Regions from separate parts of the Paraburkholderia sp. GAS334 genome, predicted to be linked through region 1. Evidence: riboswitches for the same ligand, from Rfam matches in the RefSeq annotation. Region 1 holds a riboswitch; the other holds the start of a gene.
What was found. A riboswitch is a leader RNA that binds a small molecule or an ion and turns the genes downstream of it on or off. The one in region 1 is predicted to bind manganese.

Region 1 (11,439 bases):
CTACACTCTGCCCGACGGGATTGACGAAGCGCCGGAGTCCGCGCGATGAGCCATCGCAGGCTGAAACCACGATCGAAGGGCCAATCGCCTCCTACCGCGGTCTCGGATCATGGGGTTGTTCCGACATTCGGCGGCGAACAGTAGCCAGATTGCAAACGATCAACCAAGCGACGGTGCGCGGCCACCTGTGGCCCGACTGCTGTCTGTCGTGAGGAGCATGACGGCGCTATGATGGGCCGGATACGCGAAAAGGGGGTATTTAGAGGCAACCGTCATGGTGCGCGGCAGACCCAGCGTGGGCAATGTGGGATTGCAAGCATCCCGAGCAAAGCCCCGATCTTCTGACGGTGGCGGCGGAGCATGGCGGACCGGCGAGAGGCCGACAAGAATAGTACGCGAAACATTTATGACAGTTCGTACGGACTTTCCGTCAGGCGGAAAGCCAGTGCGGGAGTCCGCCCGGGCCACTGTCTCGCCGCGATCACCGCCCGGCACGTGAAAGTGCTTCTGCCGCCGGATCGCCCGGCGGCGTCTTCAGGACTTCACCCCCCAAGCGCCCGACGACACTCATCGGCGCATGTCCGCCACGACTTCATGAACGCCTTGCAGGGCGCGTGCTTGTCAGCGTGCTTCTTGCATTCTGCCTCGCAATCATTGCTCGCGCCCATCGTGACCTTGGCGAGACCCGGAAACGCGGCGCCCACGAGGAAGACGTTGCCGCTATCGTCCCATGTAAGCACCGGGTCGGAAACACCAGTCCAGCCGGGTGTTGCCAGATTCGCGGAATCGTGCCATGTGATGCCGGCGTCGGTGGAATAGACCGTCGCCGAGGTGAAATCATAGGCCGCGATGCTTTGCACTTCCTCGACGCGCCAACCAGTTGCTGCGGGTTGTTGGGGTCATGGCGATAGTGCCTTCGCCTCTCGCATCGTTTGGACTGGCGAGTCACCTGAGTGTTGGCCATCGCCGGCGCTCACTATCCTTTTCGTGCGCGCCTGCTCATGGATCCGCACGGCTCGCGCCTGCGCAAACTGGCGCGACCCGATCGCGCCCGTCAGACACGAAGCGCACCGCCACTGACCTAACACGATCCACCGCCGTCGATACGGTGGATCGCGCATGCCGCTCACGCTGACGGACAGCTACGCTCGTCTATCCGTGGTTGTATTGCATCGCGCGAAAATGCGAGCGCAGATGACGGCCGGCACGATATAAGTCAGCACGTTGGTGAACTCTTGCACAACGCGCTGGTCGGCTATCCTTTGCCTTCAAGACGCTTTACTTCCTGTTGAGCTACGTGCGCTATCATGGCCATGGCTGCCTTCTGAATGCCGATACCCCCGGGGCTGGCGACCAGCGTGGCGATCCGCTGGATCGCGACACCCAGCAGAATATCCAGTTCGGGTCCCCAGGGCGGAATGTGAATGATATGCCCGCCCACGATCTCGTCGCCACCGCCGTCCTGAATGATGCCGTCCAGAATCTGGGCGACCTCCCCATACAGGCCGGGCGGAATCTTGAGCATTGCATGGGCCCGGACGATGTCAGTCCAGAGTTCCTGGATGCCGGTCCGCGTGTCCGTCCAGAGCGGATAGAATCCCCGCGTACTGGCGTCCAGCCCGAAGTAGTCGCCGATGAAGGTCACGCTGGAATCAATGGGGGTGGCGTCCGCGTGGTGGCTCCAGGGAGCGTCCACTGCCGGATCCCACGGCTGGTCAGTCAGGGTCGCATGATCGAACGAAGTTCCGCCGTCAACCGACTGGGCGATGATCACATCGATGAGCGGCGTCGATGGCTTGGGTCCGAACTCGTAGAAAGCGCACCCGATCACGCCGCTGGGATCGGTGACGATCTGCGGGTGAAAGTGCTGAAAACCAGCGGGTAGCGGTCCTCCCAGCAGCGGCTTTCCCGAGAAACCGGTGGGCCAGCTGGCACCACCGTCAGTCGAAACTGCGCAGTAGACACGGGACACGCCTTCGCGGAAGTCGGCCCACGCCACGGCGACCGTGCTCCCGAAGACGCAGGCCGATGGTATCGTCAGCACGCGAAAGTTCCCGCCGGGCAACACCGGCCACCCATGAATCGTCGGCAATGCGGCGTCGAGCGTGGTAACGCCCGTGGCTGGCGACACGGCGGGCGCAAAACTGTCGCCGCCATCTGTCGATACGACCATCTTGATCTCGCTTCCCGCGATCCAGACGATATAGATGTCGCCGTTGGCGGCGACGTTGATCTCGGGTGAAAACGAATCATTGACGAGTATCGTTCCAGCAGGCGTTGCTCCTGCTCCTGTCCCGACCCACGTCGCGCCATGATCTTTGGTGCGCGCAAAACGCATGTCGGATCCGTCGTCCCAGACCGCATAGACGCGGCCATGAAACGGACTGGCCGGGTTCGTGTCGCCGGCCGCCCACTGCTTGTCGTCACCAACGCTGTTGTGGATCGGGTTCGGAGCACTCCAGGTCTGTCCACCATCCGTTGACCGGTAGATTACGATGCCAACGGTATCGAAGGTCGGCGGATTGTTACCCGACAGACCGACCAGATAAACGTTGCCCACGTCATCCCATGCAAGAGCAGGGTCAGTGAGAAGCGTAAAGCCGGATAGCGTAAAGGCGGCAGAATCATGCCATGAGAGACCACCATCCGTTGAGTATTCGGTGGCCAGAACGAAGTCGTAGTTGTGAATGTCCCGGAACTTCTTGGAGCCCGCCACGATCTGCTTCGGGTTATTGGGATTGACGGCGACATTGCTTTCGCTTCTCGCGTTGTTCAAGCTCGCGTCGTGTGTGACCTGGATATTCGACATGATCTCCCCTTATCGGTTCTTCGAAAGGTCGAGCGATTACCCCGCGCCAAACCTTCATTCACGGGGTGGTCACGAATGCACGACCAGAACCATCTGGCCGGTGAAGCCTTGCAGCCCGGCGTGGCCAACCCAGGTAAGAAATGTGTTTCGCAACATCATGGTTAAAGAACGGCGCAGGCAGGTCGATTTTGTAAAGCGCATTCAGTAAAGGCCAGAACTTGGATCATCCGTGGCTTCACCGCCCCTTTTTGCGCGCCGCAGAAGCAGGTTGTTTCGGTTCGTGGTTCGCGTGCCTGACGTGGCCGCGAACGAGCTCCAGGATGGCGCTGCCCGTGGTGACATGGCCGTCGTTGCGCTGGAAGACGGTCACTTTGGTCGGCGCGTCGAGATCGAATGCCTTGGGGAGCTTGAGCGACAGCGTCAGGCGAAGCGTCTGCCCTGGCTCAACTGCAAAGCCGACTCCAGCCACTCGATGGGTCAGGTTCCAATGCTTGCCTGAAAGCTTGGCGCCGTGCATGTGATTCCCGTCAGGTACAGGCGGCTTCTCCCCCTTCCTGGGCGGAAGGACTTCTAGCTTCATCGGAACGTCGTCCAGCCTGTGACCCCTGTGGACGATGACCTCGATCAGCTTTGCATGGCTGTACGGGCTGCCAATGATGAAGGGCAACTCGATCAGGCTCTCGGCGTCGGCGAAGACATGTGCGTATGACAGGTTGCGCTGACAGATGTTATTGTCGCCCCAGAAGTAGCTGCCGTAATCGCACGTACCGGGCGCGACCAGCTGTGGGGCGCCATTGGGGCCACCTGCGGAGTCGTTATTGTTTCCGCGCGCCTCTGCCAGGAGGCATGGATGCCAGGTTCCCTCCTGAGGAATCTGAATGGCAGGCCAGCGAACGGGTCCGAAGATACGGGTGGCGCCCACCGCCAGATTCATCGGCGCACTCTCACCGAGGTACAGGTGCCTCTGCTGGACCGCCGCCGTCTGCCAGTCGCCCGGATACCAATCCTGCGGATAACGAAACTCCAGCCCAGGCAGCGCATCGAGCGCGGGATAGTTGCCAACGGTGACAGCGAGCGTGACATTCTCTGCGGGATTGGGCCCGAGGTTGGTGATCTTGCCGTAGATGAAATGGTCCGTCACACCGTCGCGCAGCAGATCCTGATCGACCCAGACGGCGTTGCCGTCCTGCTGCCGGCGCACGATCAGATCCGGAGCCTCCCAGTGATTACCGGGTGACGGTACCGTTCCCGTGTCGCTCGAGGAATCCCGGATGTAGACGTTCGCGGGCCGGACCGCGACGCGCGCCGTGAACATTTCCTGGGTTCCGGTGCGCGTGTCCATCCAGAACGGGAAGAAACCGAGCGGGCTCGCGGCCAGACCGAAGTAATCGCCAATGAAGGTGACGTTGGGATCTCCGTGCGCCCAGACGGCATCCACTGTGGGGTCCCACGGCATCTCGGTCACCGTGGCCCGATCCACGAAGGTTGCCGCGTTGTCGGCCGACGCTGTCAGGACAACGTCGATCAGCGGCGTCGTGCCGCCTCCCTTCGGCCCGAAGAGATAGAAATCGCAGCCGACGTCCCCCTGTGGCGTGCAGGCAAGCTGCGGCTGGAACTCGTGTTGATCAGGGGCAGAGACAGCGCCGCCGCTCATCAGCGGCATGCCGGAGCCACTGCCCGCCTGCCAGACGGCGCCGCGATTGTTGGAGCGCGCATAGTAGATGCGGGCGACTCCCTGTCGATAGTCGGCCCAGGCAACAATCAGGTCGGTCGCATTGACGCCGACACAGGCCGTCGCGACCGTGGGCGTCCGGAAAGTGCCACCGGGTAGCTGGCCGGGCAAGCCCGTGATTCCGCTCGCGACCGTGGCCGGGTTCGAGAACGAATCCCCGCCATCGGTGGATTTGACGAACTGCATGTCGGTGCCGGCGATGAAGAAGATGTAGACGCTACTGTCCGCGGCCACGACGACCTGGGGCCCGAACGATGCCGGCGCAAGCGACGTTCCGACCGGGTTCGCTCCGGTCCCGCGCCAGCTGGTTCCGTAGTCAATCGTGCGCCCGAAGAGCATGCCACCCGGCCCGTCCCAGGCGGTGTAAACACGGCCATGATAGGGGCTACCGGGATTGGTGTCGCCTGCGGCCGACTGCTTGTCGTCGCCAGGCGCCGAGTGAATGAGGTTCGGAGCGGACCAGGTCAAACCGCCATCCGTAGACTTGTACACGGCGATCGCCATCGGCTCGGCTCCCTGAAACGGAAGAGCGACGAGATATACGCCGCCGACGTCGTCGAAGGCGACCGTCGGATCCGAAACTCCGTCCCAGCCCGCGAGGAGCCCGAGGGGCGCAGCCTCCTGCCACGATCGACCCGCGTCGAATGTCGAATACGCTGCGAGCGAGAACGCATAGGTGTGCGGGTCGGTGAACCGTTTGGACGATCCGACCATGTTGTACGGATTGGTCGGATTGACTTCTATTGTCGATTCGCTTCGGTCATTGCTGGGGCTGGCATCGCAGGTGACGCGGATGTTGTATCTTGGTCCAAGAATGAGCGGTAGCATTGTTGCCCCCGGGAGGTGGCGGATGGAGCGCGGAGAGAGTTACCCAAAGCGTTCCCGCATGTGCCGGCAGAACTGCTTCGAAGGACAGCCTTGGCGGGTTGCAATCACTCGGGTCGATGCTCGAAGTGCGCCGGTGGATAGTGCGCGGTTATCCCAGGCGAACGGTGAGGCTGTTCGCGGCTGAGCCCACACGGTGACACGAATACGCCCGGATCACGCCTGATCGGCCAGTACTTCCATGTCCCTTTCGCCGCTAAGAATTTGTGGTCGCGCTCTTCAGCGTACAGAATCGCCGCAACAAGTCTATGTTTAGAAGAAGATGGCAATAATGCAAGGCAATTCTTTCCACTTTTTTTAATGGTGTATACGAGTTCTTGATCGCCCTGACCGCCCGTTTGACCTGTTTGGAAGACACGCGCCGCGGACGCCAGGTTCATCAAGCGCCACAAGACGCTGGAGATTTGGCCTGGTAGTGGCGACTGCGGACTACAAGTCGTGCACCTGCCGATGCAACCAATCTCTACCATCTTGTCGATCGTGACAATTATGCTGAGCGCTTTATTATTTACATGAATAACTAGACTTAAGAAAAGTCTACTTGAACAATCCGATGCTGTTGCCTTTACTACGAAGTAACCTAAAGAGCGTCCTCGAATCATTTTCGGTGAGCAGAGGGTGCGCATTGTCCATAAGTTGAAAATGACGATTTAATGACGGTTATGTAAGTTCTCGATTTTTTGGCGACGTTTTCGTATGCAATCCTTATCATCGTCATGCCGTAGACAACGGGCGACTTTCATTAATGACAATCGATGAAGCCCTTCTCAAGGATGTCAGGTCCAGGGTACGGCGGTGAGAGACGCGACCGGGATGTCAAAGAAGAGGAGAACACATGGCAACGGAGACTGAAAGAGTGGACCGGCTCGTCGAGGAATCGAGCTATGTCTTCAAGGCAACGGTTACGCAACTCAACGCTTCGAACGAGCCCGCCGTCCGTCCCGGTCCCGGGCTGATCGTCGCGCACGTCGACGAAGCGTTCCGGGCGAGCCCGTCAGTTGGCGTCGGTGGCCTTCGCGGTCGGGAGGTCACGATGCTCCTCGCGGGCAGTGCGCCGGCTCTCGGCGACAAGTTGCTCGTGTTTGCCACGGATTGGCTGTACGGGGTGCAGATCGCCTTGCGCGAAGTAGACCACCTCAAGGCGACGGCGCAGGCCGAAAAAGAGGTGGCAGAAGCGGTGGAACGACTACCGATTCGCCGTTTGGAGGCTAGACTCGACGGCGCCGTGCTGGTTGTAGACGGCGAGGTGGAGAGTATAGGGGCCAGTCCGGTTCCGGATGGTTCCATGCTTCGTTCGCCAAACTACCGTCTCGCGGTCGTGCGCGTTGTGTCGACGCTTAAGGGCAAGGGCGGAGAACGCGTAAGTGTGCTGTTCCCGACCAATCCCGCTCCCCCGTGGCGCGTTGCTCCCCGGCTCAAGGAGCATGAGGCCGCGATCTTCATTCTCCGTCACGAAACGGCGCTGAAAGCTCCGGAGCACTTTCTGACGGCGCTCGACCCGGACGATGTGCAATCGCGGGACTTGCTTCGCGAGATTAAATCGCTTCTGAAACAATAAGCCGCGGCGCAAGAATCTGGGCGTCATCGATTTCGCAGTGGACCTCGTCCAGAAGGAGACAGCGATGGTCACCAAGATCACGGTCGTGAACATGATCCCGCAGTCTCAGAGCAATGAGAGCAATGACGATTCAGAGACCAATATCGCGGTGGACCCCGCCAATCCGCGCATTATCGGGGCGACCGCGTTCACGGCCACGCCCACCGCTGTTATCTTTCTCTCGAGCGACGGTGGAGAAACGTGGGCAGAAGCGGGAATCGTTCCCGCTTCCACCAACGACTATAACGCGAAGTTCAGCCGGAACGCGCTCTATTGCGGCGACCTCGTCGGCGCGCCGCTGGCGGTGTTCGGAACGACCAACGCGTTTTCCGGCGCGCCGATGGTCCAGATCGACACCGAGCCCAACATCGATCAGCCATGGATGGCAGTCGAGACGGTTCGAAAGGGGCCCGACGCGGGCAAGGATCGAGTCTACGCCGCTTACACCAACTGGAATTTCGTCACTTCGGTCGCGACGATCGACGTCTGCCAGGACGGAACGGCCTTGGCCCCCGTCTTTAATTCGGTTCAGTTGCAAAATCGCGCCGTGACCCGGAACGCCCCGTCCGTTCGGCCCGCGATCCATGACGACGGCACCGTCTATGCGGCCTATTTCGATTGGCGTGCGGCGCTTGTGCCACCTACATGGGGTTCGACGATCTCGGACGTCGTCGTGGCGCGGGACGATAACTGGGGATCGGGCGGCTTCCAGGACCTTGTCGATTCCAGTGACTCGCATTTCGGCGTGCGGGTTGCCACAGGGTTCAATGCCAACTTCAACGGCTCGCTTGGCCCGGACCGGTTCGGCTCCGACCTCGCTCTCGCCGTCGATCCGCGGCCAAAGCACAGCGGGCGGGCCTGGGTCGCCTGGTGCGATATGCAGGGGACGAGCTACACCCTTCACGTACGCCGGTCGACCGATCATGGCAAGACGTGGTCGTCCGAGCTCCTCACGGTTTCGAACGCCAAGAACCCCGGCCTCGCTGTCAGCAGCGACGGCAGGGTTGGCGTCTTGTACCAACGGTTGACGGGACCGGGCGGGGCGCAGCGCTGGGAGCACCACGTGCAGTTCACCCGGAACGGCGTGGACTGGCATGATGTCCTGCTCGCGAACACGGCGGCCACAAACTGGACTGGAGACTACAACGGTCTCCAGGCGCACGGGCGTGATTTCTACGGTACGTTCGCCACTGACAACACGCCGGACCTGGCGAACTTTCCCCATGGCGTTCGCTACCAGCGGAACGTCAACTTCACGACGAAACAACTCCTGGACCTCGCCGGTAACCCTGTAATTGCGCCGTCGATTGATCCGTTTTTCTTCAAGATCTCGTGGCATGAAGATGAAGAGGAAGGCGAGGAGCGCGGGTTTGGTGGCTTCGAGCGCCTCGAGATCGACGGTCTGAAGTATGAAAAGGTGTCGATCAGGAAGCTGAGGCTTGAACGCGTCGCGGAAGAGGACAAGGGCGACGAGCACCTGGGGGGAAAGACTCGTGGGATGTCGCGGCTGCTATGGCGGATCATCGACAGCATCGAGCGTGAAGAGGAGGAGGATGAAGACGAGTAGACCGCATAATCTGTCGGTCACCCACTGCGGACCCGGTAGCGTTTCACGAGGAGCGTGTCGCGTCTGAAATCATGCCACGCGTGATCCCTGGGCGGGGTGGTCCCGCGGCCCTCACGGTCAGCCGTGCTGCCAGACCTTGACCGACGAAAGCACCACACCAGAATCGCTGCGAGAACTGGCAGCAGAACAGCGCTGGAGACCAAGCCGAGCAACTGGGCGCCCACAAACGCGCCCCCAATCGAGCCGGCCGCCATCAGGACCACGACCGCCCGGTTCTGTCCCAGGACGGCAAAGCTGCGGTCCTGGCTGTAGCGCACAAACCCCGTGAGCATTGTCCGCATTGTTTACCACGAGACTCAGGCTGCCTGCGAGCTTGATGTCGATACCAAAGAGCAGCACCAACGTCGGCACCAACAGTTCGCCGCCGGCGACACCCATCAGTGCGGCAACTTTGCCACTAGCGAAGCCAGCGATGACGCTGAGCGTAACCTGCATGACGGCCGTGACGAGCAATGCACCGTGCCGCGTTGCGTCGTGGCCGAACAGCAGGATCAGGGCAATCGCGACGAGCAGGACGGTGATCACCCGATACAGCAGCTGCGGGCGCGTCCGCGTTACCCAGTTGGCACCCTGCGATGCGCCTAGGAGGCTACCGGCCAACAGGTTCACGATGACCAGGCCAATGCGCGACCACGGCCCTTCACGGAACCGTCTGTGCCCGAAACGGTAGTGATGAAGCGACAACGACAAGGCTCTTAGCCTTGTTGAGAATCACCGCGTCCAGCGCAGTGAACTGAAACGCACCGATGAGCAGCGGCAAGCGGAAACACCGCACCGCGGAGACCGACAGGGTCGCCTAACGTGCCGATCACAGCACCCGCACCCACAACAGCCGGTCGAGTGTTTTTCATGTCCATTGCTTGTGTCTGTGGAGTTCGCTACGACGCAATCTAAGCCGTGCTATCGCGCTCGTTGCTGCGCTTCACGACGCTGCAATGTATTGGTCGCGGATTGCAACGCGAACGAGATCGCGAGCAGCGCCAGTGCACATAGATTGGCGTGGTCCTAATTAAGCTTTCGCGCTTCGTCGCAGAGTGCGATCGACGCAACCCGTGCGCGGCCAGGTATATTGCCCCCGGCCATCAGCGCGAACCCGAACTCGCCTACACACGTCGTGCCCGAATAGCGTGCCGCCTCCCAACAACAAGCCGATCTGGGGGCAGAGTGGACCGTCAGCAAGCGATTCGAGCGGTTCGGCAAGGACAGAACTGGCGACGACTCAAACACCTTAACGTATCTACGAAAAAATCCGTTTCTTGAGATGCCCCCTGATTGATAAGTGTGGCGACGAACACACCAAGGATAATGGGAATGGGCTTGCAATATCGCGCAGCCAGTACGAGGGACAGGAGTTGAGTCTTGTCGCCGATTTCGGCGAGACCAACCACACTGGTTGAAACAAGAAAGGACTGCGTGGGTTGTTGTAGCCGGGCCGCGCTGACGGAACGCGATGACGCGCATTCCGGCGACCCGGTCAGGTCGGAATGCGTGTCATCGGTCTTGCCAGGCACTTGGCTGCGCGCGCCATGGCGCGTCTCTCGACTCGCCAAGTGTGTTGACGTGCGCCCTCGAACCTTGCAGTCGAGGCGGCTACTCCCCAATGAGCGGGTACGATTTCTATCGCGGTGCGTGTTACAGAAACAAGTCGCCTGAATGGAATCGTGGCGGAGGCTGCGCCCGCGAGTTGGAATCAGTTATCCGAAGTTGCGGGCTCCGCAGGCAACTCGGGGGAGTCCCGTTGCAGCTTGGCCTGTCGCTGCGCCCGGTCGTTAATCACCTGATGGCGCCGGTGGTCGGTCATCTTCTTCCACCCCCGAATCTCGTCGAGCGTACGAAAACATCCAACGCACAATCTGGTCTTGCCATCGAAGGCGCACACATCGACGCACGGTGACCTGACTGCCATGGGTCAGGCCACCGCATGCGCGGGTTGCACTTCGACGGTGACATGCGACAGTCCCCTGAAGCGTCCGAGCACCACATGATAGAAGCGCGAGTCTCGCTGGGACTCACTGGTCGCGACCGACACGACAGCGCTCATGTGACCCGGACCCACCCGCCATACATGCAGGTCGACAACCTTGTCACCACGGTCCTCGATAGCGTGACGCACGTTCTCCGCCATACGCCGGTCCGGACTCATGTCGAGCAGGATTGCGCCAGTATCTCGCATCAACCCGTACGACCAGTTTGCAATCACCAGTGCCCCGATGATGCCCGCCAACGGGTCCATCCACAGCCAGCCAAACGCGCGCGCCAGTACCAGGCCGATAATCGCCAGCACCGAGACCGCTGCATCGGCTATCACGTGGATGTATGCAGACCTGATGTTGTGGTCGCGAGTCGCGGCGTCATGCACGTCGGGGCCGTGCTCGTGCTCTTCGAATTCAACCTCGTGCTCGCCATCCGGCATCCGCACGATGGCCTTGAAGGCGTGTGGCTCGGGAATGTCTTCCTTCGATTCCAGATAACCGCCGCGGTCCGACAGCGCGAATACCTGTTGCGTCCCATCGGGTCGTACCGTCGTCACGGACATCGCCGAAGCGTCCAGTCGCGAACCCTCCGTCGCAGGCGTAATCCGGAAAACGGGCGGCACGCCATCCTCGAAGATGGACACGGCAAACACGCCGGATGGGGCGAAAATCTTCTGCACCTCCTCTTCGTGAGCGTGGTCATCATGGTCATGGCCATGTCCGTGGCTTTGACCGTGGCTGTGCCCGTGGCTGTGTCCGTGATCGCCGCCGCTCAGCAGCCACACGCTCGCTAGGTTGACCAGCAGGCCAACCACC
Region 2 (11,439 bases), on a different contig from region 1:
ATCGACGAGCCCGCGCTGCGCGAAGGCCTGCCGCTGAAGGCGCGCGACCGTACGCACTATCTTCACTGGGCGGTCCGCGCGTTCAACATAGCGGCATCGGGCGTCGCCGACGATACGCAGATCCATACGCACATGTGCTATTCGGAGTTCGGTGACATCCTGCCGTCGATCGCGGCGCTCGACGCCGACGTGATCTCGATCGAAACGACGCGCTCGAACATGGAGTTGCTCGACGCCTTCGAGACCTTCGAGTATCCGAATGAAATCGGACCGGGCGTCTACGACATCCATTCGCCGCGCGTGCCGACCGCCGACGAAATGGCTGCGCTGATCGGTCTCGCGCTCGAACGGATTCCGGCAGAGCGGTTGTGGGTGAACCCGGACTGCGGCCTGAAAACGCGGGACTGGCAGCAGGTCGACCCGGCGTTGACGTCGATGGTCGAGGCTGCGAAGAAGGCGCGCGCGGCGCTGGCGTTGAAGGCTAAGGTTTCTTTCGCGGAGGTTTAACGGCGATCGCGCGTTTGACCGCCGCGCTAGATGCGAGCGCGGCGGCGCGCGGCTGGGTGCGGGGCGGCTTCGTTGGTTTCGTTCGCTTTGACATCTTGTTGATCCATCACAACAGTCATCCGGATGACTAACTAAACCACGCGGACGAAAAAAAGCCGACACATTGTGCCGGCTTCCTCATCAAACAAAGACCGCAGAAAAATCAGCCCAGCGCTTTCTCCACGACCTCGCGCACATCGCGCGATTTCACCTGTGCCGCGACCGTTTCCAGCGCCGAGCGCATGCCGTCACGCAACGCCGGCGTGAACCGGCGCCACAATTCCAGCGAACGTGCGAGACGCGCCGCAACCTGCGGATTCATCGCGTCGAGCGCGATTACCTGTTCGGCCCAGAAGCGGTAGCCCGAACCATCTTCCGCATGAAACTGCGACGGGTTCGCCGTGCAGAAGCTGAAAATCAGCGAGCGCGCGCGATTCGGGTTCTTGAGCGTGAACGCCGGATGCGACATCAGCTTGCGCACGATGTCGATCACCGGACGCTGCGCGCTTCCACGTTGTGTCGCCTGCAGCGCGAACCATTTGTCGATGACGAGCGGTTCTTTCTCGAAGCGTCGATAGAAGTCGTCGAGCGCGCCTTCAGCCAGCGTGCCGCCCGTCGCCGCCGATGCGTTCAGCAGCGCCGACAGCGCCGCCGACCGGTCCGTCATGTTGTTCGCCGCGTCGTATTGCGCGTTCGCGAGACGCACGGCTTCCGTGGGGTCGTCGAGTTCGCAGAGATACGCCAACGCGAGATTCTTCAGCGTGCGATGGCCGGATGCTTCGGGCGTGGCTTCGTACCCGCCCGGCGTCTGATGTTTGTCGTAGATCGCGAGCCAGTCGGCGTGCAATGCATTGGCCAGACGGTTGCGCACGAACTGTCGCGCGCGGTGCACCGCAGCCGGATTCGACTCGGTCATCTGCTCGGCAAGATACGCTTCCGACGGCAGCATCAACGCAAGTTCGCGGAACGCCGGCGACAGCGATTCGTCGCGCAGCACGCGAGCAAACGCAGGGACGACGGAATCGTCGAGTTGCAGCGCCGCCCCCGTCGCGGCATGCGAAGCGAGTGCGAGCAGTTCACGCGTCGCGAGCCGCTGGCCGGCTTCCCAGCGGTTGAACGGATCGCTGTCGTGCGCGAGCAGGAAGGCGAGTTCTTCGTTCGTGTAGTCATACTCGACGATCACCGGCGCCGAGAAATTGCGCAGCAGCGAAGGCAGCGGCTTGTCGGCCACGTCGATGAACGTAAAGATCTGCTCTGTGCCCGTGAATTCGAGCACGCGAGTCGTGCCCGTAGCCGCCGCGGCCTCGCCCTCGAGACGCAACGGCAGATCCGCGCCGTCCTTGCCGATCAGGCCGATCGCGAACGGAATCAGGAGCGGTCCCTTCTGCGTCTCGCGCGCGGCAGGCGAGCCGTCGCCGTAACCTTGCGTGAGCGTCACGCTGTAGCGGCGCCGCGAAGCGTCATAAGCGGTTTTCACGGTCACGCGCGGCGTGCCGGCCTGGCTGTACCATCGCTCGTACTGCGCAAGATCGCGGCCGTTGGCGTCGGCCATCGCACGACGGAAATCGTCGCACGTCACCGCCTCGCCGTCGTGACGCTGGAAGTACAGATCCATGCCCTTGCGGAAGCCGTCGCGGCCGAACAGCGTCTGGTACATCCGCACGACTTCCGAGCCTTTTTCATAGACCGTCATCGTGTAGAAGTTGTTGATCTCGACGTAGCTCTCCGGGCGCACCGGATGCGCCATCGGGCCCGCGTCTTCGGCGAACTGCATCTGGCGCAGCACGCGCACGTCTTCGATGCGCTTTGTCGCGCGCGCGGCTTCGTCGCTACTGTTGCTCTGGCCGCCGGCCATGTCGGCCGAGAATTCCTGATCGCGGAATACGGTCAGCCCTTCTTTCAGGCTCAGCTGGAACCAGTCGCGACACGTCACGCGGTTGCCGGTCCAGTTGTGGAAGTACTCGTGGCCGACCACCGCCTCGATGTTCGCGAAGTCGGTATCGGTCGCGGTTTCGGGGTTCGCCAGCACATACTTCGTGTTGAAGATGTTGAGCCCCTTGTTCTCCATCGCGCCCATGTTGAAGTCGCTCACGGCGACGATCATGAAGCGGTCCAGATCGAGTTCCAGCCCGAAGCGTTCCTCGTCCCAGCGGATCGAATGCTTCAGCGAATCCATTGCGTGCTGCGTCTTGTCGAGATCGTGCGGCTCGACCCAGACCTGCAGCAGCTTTTCCTTGCCGGATCCGCTCCTCACGCGTTCTTCCAGCGCGACCAGCTTGCCCGCGACCAGCGCGAACAGATAGCTCGGCTTTCTGAACGGATCTTCCCAGCGGGCGAAGTGACGGCCGTCCGGCAGATCGCCTTCCTCGATCAGGTTGCCGTTCGACAGCAGCACCGGATACGCGGACTTGTCGGCGCGCAGCGTGACCGTGTACGCGGCCATGACATCAGGCCGGTCGAGAAAATACGTGATGCGGCGAAAGCCTTCGGCTTCGCACTGCGTAAAGAAGTTGCCGCTCGATACGTACAGACCCGACAGCGTCGTGTTCTCCGCCGGATTGCACACGCTCACGAGCGTCAGTTCGAACGCGTCGGGCACGTCATCGAGCGTCAGGCCGCGCTCGTCGGGATGCGCGGCGGCGTGTGGTTTGCCGTCGACTGTCGCGCTGACGAACGTCAGCTGTTCGCCCATGAGTTCGAAGTGGGCCGCGCGGACGGCGTCGGGATTGCGGCGCACGCGCATCGTGTTACGGACCGTCGTCCGTTCGGGGACGAGATCGAAGTCGAGCGCGACGGTGTCGATCAGGAAGGCGGGCGGCGCATAGTCGGCGCGGCGGATCACAGCAGGCGTAGCAGTGTCGGACATGGCGGTTTGAGTGAAGAGTGCTGGGCGGGCCGTCTGCCGCGCGGGGTGCGCGGCGACGAGCCAGTCGGGCCATTGTACAAAGCCATTTTAGATCGTGCGGCCCGAACTTTTTACCGATGACACGGGTCAGCGTATTATCGGGCCGCTGCGCGCAGGCGCGGCCCGCCCTATAAGACGCCGAAGACGCAAAAGACGAGGAAGACCATGAAGCTCGACCGATGGACCCGCCGCGCAGCCATGCTGCTAGCGGCCATGGCAGTCACACTTTCTGGCTGTACCACTTACGTGACGACGCAGGTCACTGCGTTCTCCGACTGGAGCGGCAGCGATGCAACGCGAACCTACGCGTTCACCCGCCCAGCCGATCAGAAGAACAACCTCGAACTGTCGACCTACGAGGCGCTCGTGGGCAACGAACTCGCGATCCAGTCGTTCCGGCGCGTGAACAGTCAGGACGCGCACTACCTGGTTGGTCTCGGATACGGCATCCGCAGCGACATGGTGACCGTTTCGCAGCCGGTCTACTACTACAACCCGTGGCCGGGCCCGTACTACTGGGGCCGCCCGATGGATCCGTGGGGGCCGTTCGGCCCGTTCCCGACTGGCTACGTCGACCAGAGCTATCCGGTTTACACGCATTTGCTCAGCATCCGCATTACCGATCGCGCGACCGGCAAGGAGGTGTACAACGTGACGGCTCGCAATTCGGGCGCCGAGTCTTCGCTGGTCCGGGCGATGCCTTATCTCGCGCGCAGCGCGCTCGCCGATTTCCCGCTGGGTAACGCCGTCGTGCGGACAGTCCGGATTCCGCTCGACGGCAGCGGCGCCGCGCCATCGAACGAAGCGACCGTTTCTACCGGAGCGGCCGCGCCCGCTGCGCCGGCCTCTGCGGCCAAAGCCGTGCAATAGGCATCAGGGCATCTGGCATCAGAAAGCATCCCGCATCGCAGCATCGGTTTCACCGACACAAAAAAGCCGGCACCCGCGTCACGCGCAGGGCCGGCTTTTTCGCTGAAACAACCCGCGCTAAAGGTGTATCAAACCCCCACACCGAACAGCGCCAGTGCGCCCAGCACGACGAACATGACCGCGGCGATGCCGTGCACGACCTTCGTCGGCAACCGGTGAGCGAAGCGGTCGCCGAGCACGATGGCCGGCACGTTCGCGATCATCATCCCAAGTGTCGTTCCGGCCACCACGCCAAAGAAATCGTGGAAACGCGCGGCCAGCGCGACGGTGGCGAGCTGCGTCTTGTCGCCCATTTCCGCGAGAAAGAACGCGATAACGGTCGCGCCGAACACGCCGAGGCGGGTGCGGTTCGCGTTGGCTTCGTCTTCGTCGAGCTTGTCCGGCACCAGGATCCACAGACCCATGCCGATGAACGAGGCTGCGAGTGCCCAGCGCATGATCGTCGGCGTGACGAGCGTGCCGAGCCATGCGCCGAGCGCGCCGGCGCCGGCGTGATTGACCAGCGTGGCGACGAGAACCCCGAGAATGATCGGCAGCGGTTTGCGATAGCGGGCGGCGAGGACGAGCGAAAGCAGCTGCGTCTTGTCGCCGATTTCGGCGAGCGCGACGGCGCCCGTCGAGATAAGGAAGGCTTGATCCACGTTGTGATGGTTTCCTCGGGCCGAGAATGAACGAGCGACGACCCACAACCTGCCGGGCCCTGTTGCGGCGGCTGTGGATCATCGGTCTCGCCAGGCCAGAGGCTGCGTCTGCCATGGCCGTACAGGCCAAGTCTGTTGACAGGCGCCCCCGCGTTTCACGTGCGCTTCGCAGCCTTCAATGCTGAAAGGTTGCGCGGACGTGCTGCAGGGCGGCTACTCCCCAATGAGGGGCGGATTATAACACGCGGTCTCAGGCACGCTGCGCCCCGTGCAACAGCGTTTTGCCACGTGTTTCCCAACTATCGCTATGACGATCAGTACAAACCGTCCAGATACCGAGAAAGGCGCACACGTTTCTTTCAGAACGTAAAAGGGCCGCATAAGAACTTCAGCGCTGACCCATCACATCTCGTCAATGTGGAAAAGGGTTTGAAGCCTTTCCAGGACTCGTTTTAACGGTTCGTGGCGGTGGTGAGACGGATACAGATGGATACGTCTTTTGTGGCTGATTTAATCCACAATATTCAGTATGATGCCGGCGGTCGCCGGGGAATCTGAGTCTAACTAACATCATCGTCTGGCGGGCCCGCCCCTAAATAATTGGGGCATGGTGCCGTTAATTCGCCTGAACATATAACAAGACTGGATTGACCTCGGTGGCGTCTGCCTCGGGCTGGGCAGCGCACATGCGTCGCCTCCGGCCGGCGTGCCAGATGGGGCGCCAGCAGCCTTAGCAGTTTTCAATCGCGCGAACACCGATATGCCCGATCTGCACTGGACTATTCCGGTTGCTCGCTGGTCTTCCTGGCCTGCCGCCGCAGCCACCGCCCCCGATATTGGCTTTATCGAGCCGATCGTGCGACGTCGGCTGAGCACGCTGTCGCGCGCGGCGCTGAAGGTCGCGCACGACTGCGTGGGCGACGACGCTGCCGCCGTGCGCACGGTGTTCGCCTCGCGACATGGCGAACTGCGCCGCACCACCGACATCCTGCGCACGATCAGCGCGGGCGAGCCCGTTTCGCCGACTGCCTTCAGCCTTTCCGTGCTCAACGCGATGACGGGCGTGTTCGGTATCGCCCGCGGCGACCGCTCGCCGGCAAGCGCCATCTCGGCAGGCGCCGAGACCCTGGGCTACGCATTGCTGGAGGCGCACGCGCAATATGCGAGCGATCCCGCGACGCCGGTGCTGGTCGTCTACGCCGACGAACCCGCCGACCCCGCGTACGGCACGATCGAAGACGAAGTGCAGGGCGGCGCGCTGGCCATCCTGTTCGACGCCACGGCCGCACAGGGCCAGCTGACGTGTACGATCGCTCAGGCGCCGACGTCCGGCGATGCGCCCGCGCTTTTCGCGACGCAAAGCCAGGCCGTGCAGCACTGTCTCGACACGCACGCGGCGGCAGTATGGCAAGGCGCCGATACGACCTGGAAATGGATCTGGCATGATGGCGCGGCTTGAGTACGTCTGGCGGCTGGTTGCCACGGGCCTCGCGATGGCGGTGTTCGGCGTGTGCGGCTTCCTGTTCTCGGTGATCGTGTTTCCGCTCGCCTGGCTGTGGCCGCATCGGGCGTCGCGACAACGCGCCGTGACCGCGGTCATCCACGGCTTTTTCCGTGCGCTCGTCGCCGTGCTGCAGTTCGTCGGCGTGATGAAACTGGTGGTCGAGGGCGGCGACGCGTTGCGTACGCGCCGCCCGGCAATCGTCGTCGCGAATCATCCGACGTGGCTCGACGTGATGGTGCTGCTTTCGCTGACGCCGCATGCGTGCTGCGTCGTGAAGAGTGCGCATTGGCGCAACCCGTGTTTCTACGGCATCGTGCGCGCGGCTGAATACGTGAGCAACGCGGACCCGGTCGAACTCGTCGAAGCCGGCTCGCGACAGCTCGAAGCCGGCTACACGATGATCATCTTTCCGGAAGGCACGCGCAGCCCCGCGCCGAACCGCCTGCATGCATTTTCGCGCGGCTTCGCGCATATGGCGATCAGGGCGGGCACGCCGATTCTGCCGGTGCTGATGGATTGCGATCCGCCTGTGTTTACGAAGCAGATGCGCTGGTACAACGTGCCGGCGCGCGCATTCCGGATGCGCGTCAGCGTGCTCGAGCCGGTTGGCGTCGAGCAGCTCTCAGCCCACGAGACATCGCCGGCACTTGCCGCGCGCACCGTGACCAGCGCCATCGAGGCCCACATTACCCAGCATCTGTTCGACTATGGATTCTTTAAAACTGGAAATTAAGCAGCTCCTGATCGCAGCACTGGATCTGGAAGACCTGACGCCTGCCGACATTGACGACGATGCCCCGCTCTTCGACACCGATGGCATCGGTCTCGATTCGATCGACGCGCTCGAGATCGGCATCGTGCTGCGCAAACAATACCAACTGACCATCGCTGCGAACGATGAGCGCACGCGCGAGCATTTCCGCTCGATCAATACACTGGCGGCGTTTGTTGCCAGCCAGCGCGAGCCCGTGCATGCAGCGAACGAAACCGCAAGGAAAGGGGAATAAATCGTGACCGAGGCAGACATTCTTGAGCGCATCCGCGCCATCTTCAAGGAGAATTTCGCGATCGAACCTGCGCGCGTGACACCCGATGCGCATCTGTTCGAGGACCTCGATCTGGACAGCATCGATGCAGTCGATCTCGCGATCAAGCTGCAGGAGATGACGGGGCGCCGCATCAAGCCCGAAGAGTTCAAGTCGGTGCGCACAGTCGGCGATGTGATCGGTGCGGTCGAATCGCTGCTGGCGGCGCAGGGCTGATGCAGTCTGTTCCGTCAGACATGCCGGAATCTGCGATGGGCAGGTTGCGTCAGATATTGCGCGCTGTCCTGCAGGTGCTGCTGAAGCTGGCGTATCCCGCGCTGATCCTGTGCGCGTGGAAATGGGACACGCCGCGCTATGTCGGGCTCATGCTGTTCGCGATTCTGTGGCTGCAGCGCTGGGCGGGTACGGGGAGCGTCGCGTCGTCGCTGCGCAGGCTGACGATGGTGGACTGGTGCGTCGCGGGCCTCTTGAGCTGCGCGTCGGCTGCGATCGTCGCGACCAATAGCGAGATGCTGCTGCGTATCTATCCGTCGCTTGTCAATCTGGGTCTCCTGATCGCGTTCGGCGCGACGCTCGTGCGTGGGCCGACGATGATCGAGAAATTCGCGCGTATCCGCACGCCAGATCTGAGCGCGCCAGCGGTGCTGCATACGCGTCGCGTCACGCAGATCTGGTGTGTGTTCTTTGCGCTGAACGGCGCGTTTTCCGCGTATACGGCGTTCTACTGGACGCGTGATGCGTGGTCGCTCTATAACGGCGCGATTGCGTACGGTCTGGTCGGCGTGCTGCTCGCCGGTGAGATCGTGTGGCGATACCTGGTGGTGCTGCCGCGCGCGGCGCGTTCGGAGGCGGCATGACCGGCATGATCGCGCTGCATGATCTGCTGCAGTCTGTGCGCACGGACACGACGACGCCTGTCTGCCGCGATGGTGATGCGGTCATCGATTTCGCAGTGTTCCGTGCGCGCGTTTTACGCATTGCAGATTCGTTGCGGGCGCAACCGTCGAAGCGTTACGCGCTGTGTGTCGACGATGCATTTGATTTTGCGTGCGCGCTTTTTGCGCTCCTTGCGTGCGACAAGGAGCCGGTGATTCCCGCGAATGCAACGCCGGGCTATCTCGCCGATCTGTCGAATGCATTCGATGCCGTATTGACCGACGACGGCCTGCGTACGCTGATCACTGATGCTGCACCGGCAGAAAGCGTGCAGACCGCGACGATCTCTCCCGATGCGCCGCTCACGCTCTACACGTCGGGCAGCAGCGGCACGCCCAAGCCGATCCACAAGACGCTCGCGCAGTTCAACGCCGAGGTGCACACGCTCGAAACGCAATGGGGCGCGCTGGTGGGCGATGCGACGGTGCTGGCGAGCGTTCCGCATCATCACATCTACGGGCTGCTGTTTCGCGTGCTGTGGCCGCTCGCCGCTGGCCGCGCGTTCGATCGTACGGTCAGCATCGATCCCCTGCAGCTCCAGGAGCGGATCAACCAATGCGGCGCAGCGGCGGTGCTGGTATCGACACCGGCGCAACTGTCACGCTGGCCTTCGCTGGCGGGCTTCGCGACGCTCACACCCGTGCCGCGCGCGATTTTCTCGTCGGGCGGTCCGCTCGCGCTGGATACCGCGCGTGACTATGCCGCTGCCTTCGGCGCGGCGCCGATCGAGATTTACGGTAGCACCGAGACCGGCGGCATCGCATGGCGGCAGCAGAACGCATCGGAGGCGTGGCAGCCGGTGGCCGGCATCGAAGTGCGTCGCGATGAAGACGGCGCGCTCAACGTACGCTCACCGCATCTCGGTCACGACGGCTGGCATCGCACCGACGACGCCATTACCTTCGATGACGATGGCCGCTTCCGTCTGCGCGGCCGGCTCGATCGCGTGATCAAGCTCGAGGGCAAGCGCGTCTCGCTGCCTGAACTCGAAGCGCGGCTTGCGCTGCATCCCTATGTCGCGCAGGCGGCGGTCGTGCCGCTGGCGGGCGCGTCGCGTCAACGTGTCGGCGCGCTCGTCGCGCTGACCGACGCGGGTAGCCAGGCGCTACGCAGCGAAGGACGCCTGCTGCTCGCGAAGACCTTGCGGCGCCATCTCGCGGCGTGGTTCGATGTGGTCGTCCTGCCGCGTCACTGGCGTTTTCGCAGCGCGTTGCCGTTCGATGCGCGTGGCAAGCTGCCGGCCACTGCCATTGCCGCGGCGTTCGACGCGCGCGCCGACGGCGTCGAAGTGCTTGCCGAAGCGCGCAATGGCGACGAGGTGCGTTACGACCTGCGCGTACCGCCGGCACTCGTGCACTTCGCCGGACACTTTCCTGGTTTGCCCATCCTGCCGGGCGTCGTACAGGTCGACTGGGCGGTTCGTTTTGCGGCGGAACATGTCGCTGGCGCGCGCGCGATCGCGTCGATCGACCGGCTGAAATTCATGATGCCCGTGCCGCCCGGTGCGATGCTGAGCCTGACGCTGGCTCACGACGCAACACGTCGGCGCGTGCAGTTTGCGTACCGGCTCGGCGAGCGCGACTGCGCGTCGGGCGTGATCGTCTATCGGGAGCGCGTATGAGCTTCGCGCCCTGCATCGTCATTCCGATTTACAACCACAAGGATGCGATCGGCTCGACCGTCGCGCATCTGGTTGTGCACGGTCTGCCGGTTTTCGTCGTCGACGATGGCAGCGATGAAGCGACGCAGCACGTACTCACCGCACTCGCTGAACAGCACGCAGGGCAAATGACGCTGTTGCGCCTGCCGGTCAATAGGGGCAAAGGCGCGGCCGTGATGGCAGGCCTGCGCGCGGCGCGCGCGGCCGGCTATACGCACGCGTTGCAGATCGACGCCGACGGGCAGCATGACGCCGCCGATGTCCCGCGCTTTCTCGACGCCGCGCGTGCCGAGCCTGGTGCCGTGATTCTCGGCCGCCCGGTGTACGACGAGAGCGTGCCGAAGTCGCGTCTGTATGGCCGCTATCTGACGCATGTGTGGGTGTGGATCGAGACGCTGTCGTTCGAGATTCGCGATTCGATGTGCGGGTTTCGCCTGTATCCGCTCGACGTCGTATGTGCGCTGATCGACAGCGTCGAGCTGCCGACACGCATGGACTTCGACATCGAGATCCTCGTGCGTCTGCACTGGCGCCGTATCGCGTTTCGCGCGATCCCGACACGCGTGACCTACGCCACCGACGGCGTCTCGCACTTCGACGTGCTGTGGGACAACGTACGGATCAGCCGAAGCCATACGCGGCTCGTCGCGGGCATGCTGCTGCGTCTGCCTGTGCTGCTTGCGCACAAGGTGATGCCGGGGCGCGTGGCGCTTCCGGCCAGCGCCGACACTGCCGCAGAGAGCGCCACGGGCGAACGCCACTGGTGGCGCGTCGCAGAACGTGGCAGCAGGCTCGGCATGTCGTTGCTCGCGCTCAGCTGCAAGCTGTTCGGCATGCGCTTCACGGGATTGTGGCTGCATCCCGTCGTCGCGTATTTTCTGGTGACGGGCCGTGCAGCACGCGTTGCGTCGCATGACTATTTCGCGCATCTCGAACGCGTTTCGCCACCCGGCACAAAAACGCCGCGACCGGGCTGGTTTTCCGCCTACCGGCAAATGCTGGCGTTCGCGCAGTCCGGGCTCGACAAGCTTGCCGCATGGTCGGGCCGCGTCAATACGCAGGAGGTGCGGTTCGACGACCCGAAGGCGTTCGAAGCGCTCGCCGCGAGCGGACGCGGCGCGCTCGTGATCGGCGCGCACCTCGGCAATCTGGAAATGACGCGTGCGCTGGCCGTGCGCGGCGCGCATACGAAAGCGACCGCGATCGTCTACACGGAACACGCGAAGCGCTTTAATAGCGTGCTTGCGTCGTCGAACAGCGACTTCGCGCAA

Region 2: it holds a riboswitch for manganese, as region 1 does, so the genes downstream of both, P3T21_RS30450 (TMEM165/GDT1 family protein) here and P3T21_RS36290 (TMEM165/GDT1 family protein) in region 1, are expected to answer to the same signal.

What each region holds. Positions count from the first base shown of each region.
Region 1 covers NZ_JBNDMO010000050.1:3,278-14,716, forward strand. The annotation lists gene P3T21_RS36255 (hypothetical protein) at 1-49, shown strand, start outside; gene P3T21_RS36260 (hypothetical protein) at 543-860, opposite strand; gene P3T21_RS36265 (sialidase family protein) at 1,256-2,809, opposite strand; gene P3T21_RS36270 (sialidase family protein) at 3,045-5,369, opposite strand; gene P3T21_RS36275 (hypothetical protein) at 6,262-6,984, shown strand; gene P3T21_RS36280 (sialidase family protein) at 7,049-8,590, shown strand; gene P3T21_RS36285 (TSUP family transporter) at 8,708-9,340, opposite strand; partial or broken gene P3T21_RS36290 (TMEM165/GDT1 family protein) at 9,916-10,038, opposite strand; yybP-ykoY riboswitch at 10,080-10,261, opposite strand; gene P3T21_RS36295 (DUF1289 domain-containing protein) at 10,341-10,556, opposite strand; gene dmeF (CDF family Co(II)/Ni(II) efflux transporter DmeF) at 10,560-11,439, opposite strand, start outside.
Region 2 covers NZ_JBNDMO010000024.1:73,223-84,661, forward strand. The annotation lists gene metE (5-methyltetrahydropteroyltriglutamate--homocysteine S-methyltransferase) at 1-507, shown strand, start outside; gene pepN (aminopeptidase N) at 710-3,412, opposite strand; gene P3T21_RS30445 (DUF4136 domain-containing protein) at 3,617-4,321, shown strand; gene P3T21_RS30450 (TMEM165/GDT1 family protein) at 4,450-5,022, opposite strand; yybP-ykoY riboswitch at 5,035-5,256, opposite strand; gene P3T21_RS30455 (beta-ketoacyl synthase chain length factor) at 5,783-6,481, shown strand; gene P3T21_RS30460 (lysophospholipid acyltransferase family protein) at 6,465-7,259, shown strand; gene P3T21_RS30465 (phosphopantetheine-binding protein) at 7,234-7,533, shown strand; gene P3T21_RS30470 (acyl carrier protein) at 7,537-7,788, shown strand; gene P3T21_RS30475 (hypothetical protein) at 7,824-8,429, shown strand; gene P3T21_RS30480 (AMP-binding protein) at 8,435-10,129, shown strand; gene P3T21_RS30485 (glycosyltransferase family 2 protein) at 10,126-11,439, shown strand, end outside.